One region of the Vibrio coralliirubri genome, then DNA from elsewhere that is predicted to be linked to it. Evidence: riboswitches for the same ligand, from Rfam matches in the RefSeq annotation. Region 1 holds a riboswitch; the other holds the start of a gene.
The links. Region 1 has a riboswitch for lysine ahead of lysC (lysine-sensitive aspartokinase 3). Riboswitches for the same ligand answer to the same signal wherever they lie in the genome.
Positions count from the first base shown of each region.

Region 2: linked by a shared signal. The riboswitch ahead of OCV20_RS10835 (Na+/H+ antiporter NhaC family protein) and the one ahead of lysC (lysine-sensitive aspartokinase 3) in region 1 are both predicted to bind lysine.

Region 1 is NZ_AP025470.1:3,339,710-3,343,816, reverse strand. It holds gene metH (methionine synthase) at 1-867, shown strand, start outside; gene lysC (lysine-sensitive aspartokinase 3) at 982-2,349, opposite strand; lysine riboswitch at 2,458-2,635, opposite strand; gene OCV20_RS15070 (pyridoxal-phosphate-dependent aminotransferase family protein) at 2,812-3,951, shown strand; gene OCV20_RS15065 (PglL family O-oligosaccharyltransferase) at 4,062-4,107, opposite strand, start outside.
Region 2 is NZ_AP025470.1:2,385,231-2,389,337, forward strand. It holds gene hisG (ATP phosphoribosyltransferase) at 1-215, opposite strand, end outside; His leader region at 269-404, opposite strand; gene OCV20_RS10835 (Na+/H+ antiporter NhaC family protein) at 595-2,187, opposite strand; lysine riboswitch at 2,300-2,477, opposite strand; gene OCV20_RS10840 (H-NS family histone-like protein) at 2,842-3,252, shown strand; gene OCV20_RS10845 (inosine/guanosine kinase) at 3,447-4,107, opposite strand, start outside.

The sequences.
Region 1 (4,107 bases):
TTTGATGTGGCGACTTTGCGTCAGTATATCGATTGGACTCCATTTTTTATGACATGGTCATTGGTTGGTAAGTACCCAGCTATTTTGGACCATGAAGAAGTGGGTGAAGAGGCAAAACGCTTATTCAAAGATGCCAATGACTTACTGGATCGCGTAGAGAAAGAGAAGCTGCTTGAAGCGCGTGGTATGTGTGCCATGTTCCCAGCGAACAGTGTTGGTGATGATATTGAGGTGTATACCGATGAATCTCGCACCGAAGTTCTAAAGGTTCTACACAACCTTCGTCAACAAACAGAGAAACCAAAAGGCTTTAACTATTGCCTGTCAGATTACATTGCGCCAAAAGAAAGTGGTAAAGCGGACTGGATTGGTGGTTTTGCGGTAACGGGTGGTATTGGTGAGCGAGAGTTGGCTGATGAATACAAAGCGAAAGGCGATGACTACAACGCAATCATGATTCAGGCGGTTGCTGACCGATTGGCTGAAGCGTTCGCGGAGTATCTGCATAAAGAAGTGAGAAAGGATATTTGGGGTTACTCGCCAGATGAGAATTTGTCTAACGACGATTTGATTCGAGAGAAATACCAAGGTATTCGTCCAGCTCCAGGTTACCCTGCTTGCCCTGAGCATACAGAGAAAGGCACGTTGTGGGAGTTGATGGACGTTGAAAAGGCAATCGACATGTCATTAACGACAAGCTACGCGATGTGGCCTGGCGCTTCAGTATCTGGCATGTACTTCTCACATCCTGATGCCCGATACTTTGCTATTGCACAGATTCAACAGGATCAAGTGGATAGCTATGCTGACCGCAAAGGCTGGGATATGTTGGAAGCTGAGAAGTGGTTAGGTCCAAACATTAACTAGTTTGAATCTATGACGAGCTTTGATTCGTAAAGTAAAAAAGAGAAAGGGTTGCTTAATAGCAACCCTTTTTGTATCTGTGATTTAGTTATTTATCTGTCGATGATAACGGACTTTCTACTCAAATAACTCTTGGTGAAGTTTTTGAATCGCCAGCTTAGAAACAGATTCATCCAATAAGAAGCACAAGTTATGTGGGCTTGCTCCGTAACAAATCATGCGTAGGTTGAAATCTTCAAGAGTACCGAATACCTGCTTCGCATAGCCTTTGCTTTCACTCATGTTGTTACCAATAAGTGCAACAAGGCATAGGTCGTGTTCAATATCGACAGAACACAGCTCTTCAAGCTCAAGGCGAGCGGCTTCAGGTAACTCAGGAGCACCACCTGAAGTGTCTGTTTGATCGAGAGTGAGAGACACACTGATCTCTGAGGTAGTGATAAGATCGACCGAGATCTTATGTTTAGCAAGGATCTCGAATACCTTTGCCAAGAAGCCATAGGCATGGAACATGTTAGCACTGCGTAGCGTAACCATAGTTTGGTTGCAGCGTAGGGCAAGCGCTCTAAATAGAGGGGAGCTTTCAACTTGTTGACGAATCCAAGTACCACCTAACTCTGGTGCTTTAGAAGAGCCGACAAATACCGGTATTTGGTGGCGTAGTGCAGGTACTAGAGTTGATGGGTGCAAGATCTTCGCACCAAAGTTTGCCATTTCCGATGCTTCACTGAAGCTGATCTCTGGGATAGGAGAGGCTTTAGGTGCAATACGAGGGTCAGTGGTGTAAATACCCGGAACATCCGTCCAGATTTCTAGACCAATCGCCTGTACAGATTCGGCAATCAGTGCTGCTGAGTAATCACTGCCACCGCGGCCTAAAGTCGTGGTGTTGCCTTCACTATCAGCACCGATAAAACCTTGGGTCACGACAACTTGTTGTTGGCAAAGTGGAATAAGTTTCTCTTGCGCTAGAGTGGCAATATCTTCTAGTTGAGGTTCGGCTTTACCAAAATCATCATTAGTACGCATCACATCTCTGATATCAAAGCGAACAGCAGGAGTGCCTCGTTCAGAGATGATCTGAGCCAAGATGTGTGTCGACATCAACTCGCCACATGCGACAAGGTGATCCGTCAGTTTAGTGCTTGTTTGGAATGATGCAGCCTCTGCAGCGCTCGCAATGTCATCAAGAATGCTGTGAACTTCTTTTTCGATGCTGATTGGGTCTGCGAGTTGGTCAAGAATTGCGTTATGAATGTCCGCTAATTGCGCCATTAGTTCCTGACGACGAGCTTTGTCTTGAACACCATTTGCCAGTTCAACCAGCAAGTTAGTGACACCAGAGCATGCACTACTCACGACCAGTTTCGTGTTTGAGTTGTTTTCAATAATAGCAGCACAACGGCTCATTGCTTCAAAGTTGGCAACACTTGTTCCACCAAACTTAGCGACATTAAAAGAACCAGCTACATTAGATGCACTCACGATATATCTCCCACGACTTCCTAAAATAAAATTACGGTTGGGTAATCCAACGTCCGATGTTTTTCGAAGAGAGTTTTAGAGCAAAAAGAGAGGAATTATTAGAATAGTAACCTCAGAAGCTCTTCACCATATAGAAATGGCGACAGTTGACGGGATTCAGCCCGCTCAACCGATAATAAAGGTCCTGCATACTTTTATTATCTCGGCACTGCTCCCCATAAATGTTTTGTATTGGAAATGCGGTTCCACAAAACATCTGCCTGGGCAGTGCTCCTCTTCTGCTAGATAGCCGTTTCATTGAACGTTTTTGTGGTAACAATGTCAATCCGTAACTTGAGATAATTGAAAAATAATTTTAACAATTATGTGACAGTGGTTTGACCTCAATACTTATGGCTAATTGCTGAGGTAATCAATTTGCTTTAGGGTGGATTGTTCACAACATTAACGTAAGGGATGTACATGTCTAATTTAACACTCACTACTGCTATCGATAGCTTTTATCCACCACACCGAACGTTAATGGGGCCTGGTCCTTCTGATATCTCACCTCAAGTGCTACAGGCTTTGAGCCGTCCAACCATAGGTCACCTAGATCCGCTGTTTATTGCGATGATGGATGAGCTTAAACAACTTCTTAAATACGCTTTTCAGACTGAAAACGAATTTACGATTGCCGTTTCTGCACCGGGCAGTGCGGGTATGGAGACCTGTTTTGTTAACTTGATTGAGCCTGGTGAAAAGGTGATTGTTTGTCGTAACGGTGTCTTCGGTGAGCGTATGCGAGAAAACGTGGTGCGCTGTGGTGGCGAAGCCATCCTTGTTGATGACGAGTGGGGCAAGCCCGTTTCAGTTGAAAAGGTAGAACAAGCATTGGCAGAAAACCCCGATGCTGTTGCTGTTGCATTTGTGCATGCAGAAACGTCTACCGGAGCGCTATCGGATGCTCAAGCTATCTCTGCTGTCGCTCGTCAGTTTGATGCGTTAACGATTGTTGATGCAGTGACATCACTTGGTGGTGTGCCATTGCTGGTTGATGAGTGGCAGCTAGATGCGGTTTATTCTGGCAGCCAAAAGTGTCTGTCTTGTGTGCCAGGGCTATCTCCGGTGACTTTCTCTCAGCGCGCAGTTGATAAAATGAAAGCCCGCCAAGCGCCAGTACAAAGCTGGTTCTTGGATCAAAGTTTAGTACTAGGTTATTGGAGTGGAGAAGGTAAGCGTAGCTACCACCATACTGCCCCCGTGAATAGCCTTTATGCTCTGCATGAGTCGCTTGTTTTGTTGAAAAATGAAGGCCTAGATAATGCGTGGTCTCGTCATCATGCGATGCACCAAGAGCTTAAAGAAGGTGTAGAAGCTCTAGGGTTAAAATTTGTGGTTGATGAAGAGAGCCGCTTGCCGCAGCTTAACGCACTTTATTTCCCAGAAGGAATTGATGAGGCTAAGATCAGAACGCAGCTTTTAGAAGAATATAATCTTGAAATCGGTGCAGGGCTTGGCTCTTTGGCTGGTAAGGCATGGCGTATCGGCCTAATGGGTTACGGTGCTCGTAAAGAGAATGTTGCGTTGTGTCTAAAAGCGCTAAAAGATGTTTTGAAATAGCTGTAATAGACTGAAATTAAAAAGAAAAGCGCACGAGGAAACGTGCGCTTTTTTGTATCTACCCCAAGCTCCTATTTAAATGGTGCTTGCTTTGTGAATTCTTAACATTATTAAGGAGACGAAACGTTATCTTCTGCTTGTGACACTTTCTTATAC
Region 2 (4,107 bases), 950 kb from region 1:
CCGATAAAACCAAGGTCAACCACACCATCCATGATAAGACCTGGGATGTCATCATCACGAACTAATAACAAGTCGATTGGCATATTTAGTGAATGAACAACTAGGCGCTCACCCATGATGTTAAATTTAACACCACATTTTTTAAGTAGGTCTTGGCACTCTTTACTTAAGCGACCTTTCTTTTGAATTGCGATTCTTAGGCGTTGTGTCTGCATTGCTGTATCCCTGTGCAAATATTTGAATTTATTGATTATTTAAAAGCGCTAAAACTAAAAAACCCTCGGAAGACTTTGTCATCCCGAGGGTTTAAATCTAAATTCTTTGACTTAACCTCCGGGAGAATTCTTGCTCCCGGGTATACGTAAATCTCCCCGAAAGACTAGATAGGGTGATGATGGTGATGAATGTTCATTACTAATTTACGCATACTTATAAGCTCTTCAGTTGTTTGCTTTCTTATCTCCACACTAACTAAGCTGAGATCCTTTTTCAACCATTTATTCGAACTTTTTTCACGAAACTTAAAATTAAATTAACAAGCACAAAAAAGGGAGGCCAATGCCTCCCTGATAGTTTACTGATTAGCTTTCAGTTTTAGCTTTTGCACGTCGCCATTTTGCAGCGAGAGAAGTAAGCCAATGCAAAACATACAGCCACAAACGTTAGAGACGCTGCGCCAAATGCGATGCCAATTGAAGATGTCATACCTAGGGTAATGAAACCAATGCACGATACGAACGCTACAGACAGCGCGTATGGAAGCTGAGTCGATACGTGGTCAATGTGGTTACAACGAGCACCAGTAGACGACAGAATCGTTGTGTCTGAGATTGGAGAACAGTGGTCACCAAATACAGCACCTGCTAGAACCGCACTTAGCATCGGCAGAATTAGCGCGATGTCAGATGCCGCAGCCATGTCGCCCGCGATAGGTAGCATGATACCGAACGTACCCCAAGATGTACCTGTCGAGAAAGCCATAATGCCAGCTAGAAGGAACAAGATAACGGGTAGCCAGTGGTAATCAATGCTGCCGGTTACTAGAGACGATAGGTAAGAGCCTGTTTTCATGTCGCCGATTACAGAACCGATAGTCCAAGCGAACACAAGAATTAGGATAGCGCCAAACATAGAGCTTGCACCAATCCACATCGTTCTTGCGATGTCTGCCATAGACAGCTTCTGTTTGAATACAGTTGCTAGAGCAACGATTAAGCCGATAACGCCACCGTAAACAAGTGACTTACCTACATCTGTATTTTCAAACGCGCCTAGAAGGTTAAACGCTTGACCATCAGCAGTCAGCGCTTGGCCACCGGTGTAAAGCATCGCGGCAACCGTCGCTACGATTAGCGATACGATTGGCATAACCAGATCAGAAACTGAACCGTTTTCGCTCTCTTCGATATCTAGCTCTTCGTTTAGATCGTGAGCTTGCTTTTGATCGTTGTCGCCTTCAAAGCCACGGCCTTGAGATGCTTCGATCTCATGCTCACGCATCTTACCAACGTCTAGACCGAACCATGCCACTGCAAACACCATTAGTAGTGCGAATACAGCGTAGAAGTTCATTGGGATAAGACGAACGTAAGCACCCAGTGCAGAATACTCTGTCACACCGTGCGTTACTAAGATGCCACCAATGATAGTGATGATGTAAGCACCCCAGCTAGAAGCAGGCATGATCACACACATAGGAGCAGCCGTTGAATCTAGGATATAAGCAAGCTTAGCGCGAGATACGTAGAAACGGTCTGTTACAGGACGAGAGATAGCACCAACCGCTAGGCTGTTAAAGTAGTCATCAACAAAGATGAATACACCTAAGAAAGCAGCAAGTAGTTTTGAACCACGTTTGCTCTTAACACGAGACTGTGCCCACTCCGCGAATGCGCGAGTACCGCCAGACAGTGTTAATAATGCCGTTGTCATTCCAAGAATAATTAGGAATGCAATGATGCTCATGTTCCAAGTGTTGATGCCACCATCTTCCATGAAAACACCAGATGCTTTAGTAAACACGTAACTAGCTGCGTTACCTACTGAGTAGTCAGCAAGTAGAATCGCACCCATGATGATACCGACACCCAAAGAAACCAATACACGGCGGGTAACAATAGCAAGGCTCAAAGCCACAAGGGGCGGAAGCAAAGATAAAGGTGATGTTGCAAAATCTATTAAATTCATGATCTTCAAAAACCAGTTTTTTATTTGGCTAGAGATCTACTGCAGACAAACTTGATACGGCTGACCAAGCTCATGTTGAACTAAGCGAAAGGGAAGTGAACACTTCACCCAACCCTACAGTAGCGCTCCATAGTTTAAAATTAAGACTATGGCAGTGTTGTACCTATTGAGCACAACCCCAGCAAATTGCTTAGATATACAATTTACTTCGGCAATTACACCTTTCATTCCCGTTCATTGGCATCACCCCAACGGAAGTTACTTTTTATAATTGCACCTCTACGTGCGATAACATTATTAACCGTGTAAACCAGAGTTTAACAACAAATTAACCAATACCTCGCATCAGGTAGCCGCAATTGTACCCATCAAGAGCAACAATGCAACATATCATTCCGAGAAAAATAGCTTTTTGCTAATGAACTAATCAATAAGAGAATAGTCTACATAAGTTAACTACTCCACCAGTCACATATCAGTTTTTAAGATAATCTTAATAATTATTATAAATTCGATAGAAATACGGCTCTGAATTTTCAACTATTCATCTCACTTTTATATTTAAATATGTAATAGAAGAAATACTATTTGTTTTATTCCTAGGCTCTGTTTATTATTAGGAAGATTATTTAGTTTACCTTGATGGAAAATATCATGTCTGAATTAACAAAAACTCTATTAAATATCCGCAGCCTTCGTGCGTTCTCACGTGAATTAACTCTTGAGCAACTTGAAGAAGCGCTAGACAAGCTGACTATTGTTGTACAAGAGCGTCAAGAGTCTGAAGCTGAAGAACGTGCTGCTAAAGCAGAGCAAGAAGCTAAGCTTTCTGCTATTGCTGAACAAATTGCAAAAGACGGAATTGATGTTGCCGATCTTATTGCTGCACTTTCTGGTGAAGCAAAATCTAAAACAACAAAAGCTAAACGCGCTCCTCGCCCAGCGAAATACAAATACGTAGACGCAAACGGCGACGAGAAGACTTGGACAGGTCAAGGCCGTACGCCTTCAGCTATCCAAGAACAGCTAGATGCTGGTAAATCTCTAGAAGAGTTTGCTATCTAAACATTTAGTTTACTTAGTGAGTAATCAATTACACGCTAAGCAATAGAATTAATATTTAAGTCGACCAAAGTATTATTTACGACTTCAATATATTCAGAAACAAAAAAGGCTCCTTTCGGAGCCTTTTTTATATTTGTACTACCAGTATTAGAAACTAACTGATACTGATAGTACTACTGATTAAAGAAAGTAACTTATCTTTCCCAGTACGCTTCTTCTAGGCTATCTTCTCTTTCAGGAAGGCCACGAGATAAACGTGGAGAGTGTTGAACCAACACTTCATAGCTAGCACGGTTAGAATATTTACAAACTTGTGAGAACGAAGAGTACGTCAAGAATGAATGTTGGTGCTTACTTGAGTTAGGCACGTTTTCCTTGTGGTACTTATTAGCAGCCATATCATGTAATAAAGCTGATAACGCAGCATCACCTGCACCATTGGTATTTTTGATCTTTTCTGGACCACCCATGTATGGTGCAATGTGCGAATACACTTTAGTTGGGTTTTCACATAAATCTTTATGCGCAGGACGGCTAAATTCAAAACGGTTGAATTCAGCAATTGAACCTGGAAGTAAAGGCAGTGACGTTTCACGCTTAGCTGCATCTTCTGTATAACCAGCCATAAATAGGCCAACAGGTCCCGCAGTACATAGAACAAGGTCTACCCACTCTAGCGCTTTATCTGATGCAGCCAGTGGATCGCTTTCACCCGTTAATGCTTCCGCTTCGTCTTCATTCATTGCAACAACCGTTACGTGTTGCTCAAGGAAGTCTTTCCAGAATTCTGGATCATCTTGAATGACGAACTTAGTACCTAGTGTAAGAACGACTGGCACATCGTATTTCTTCGCG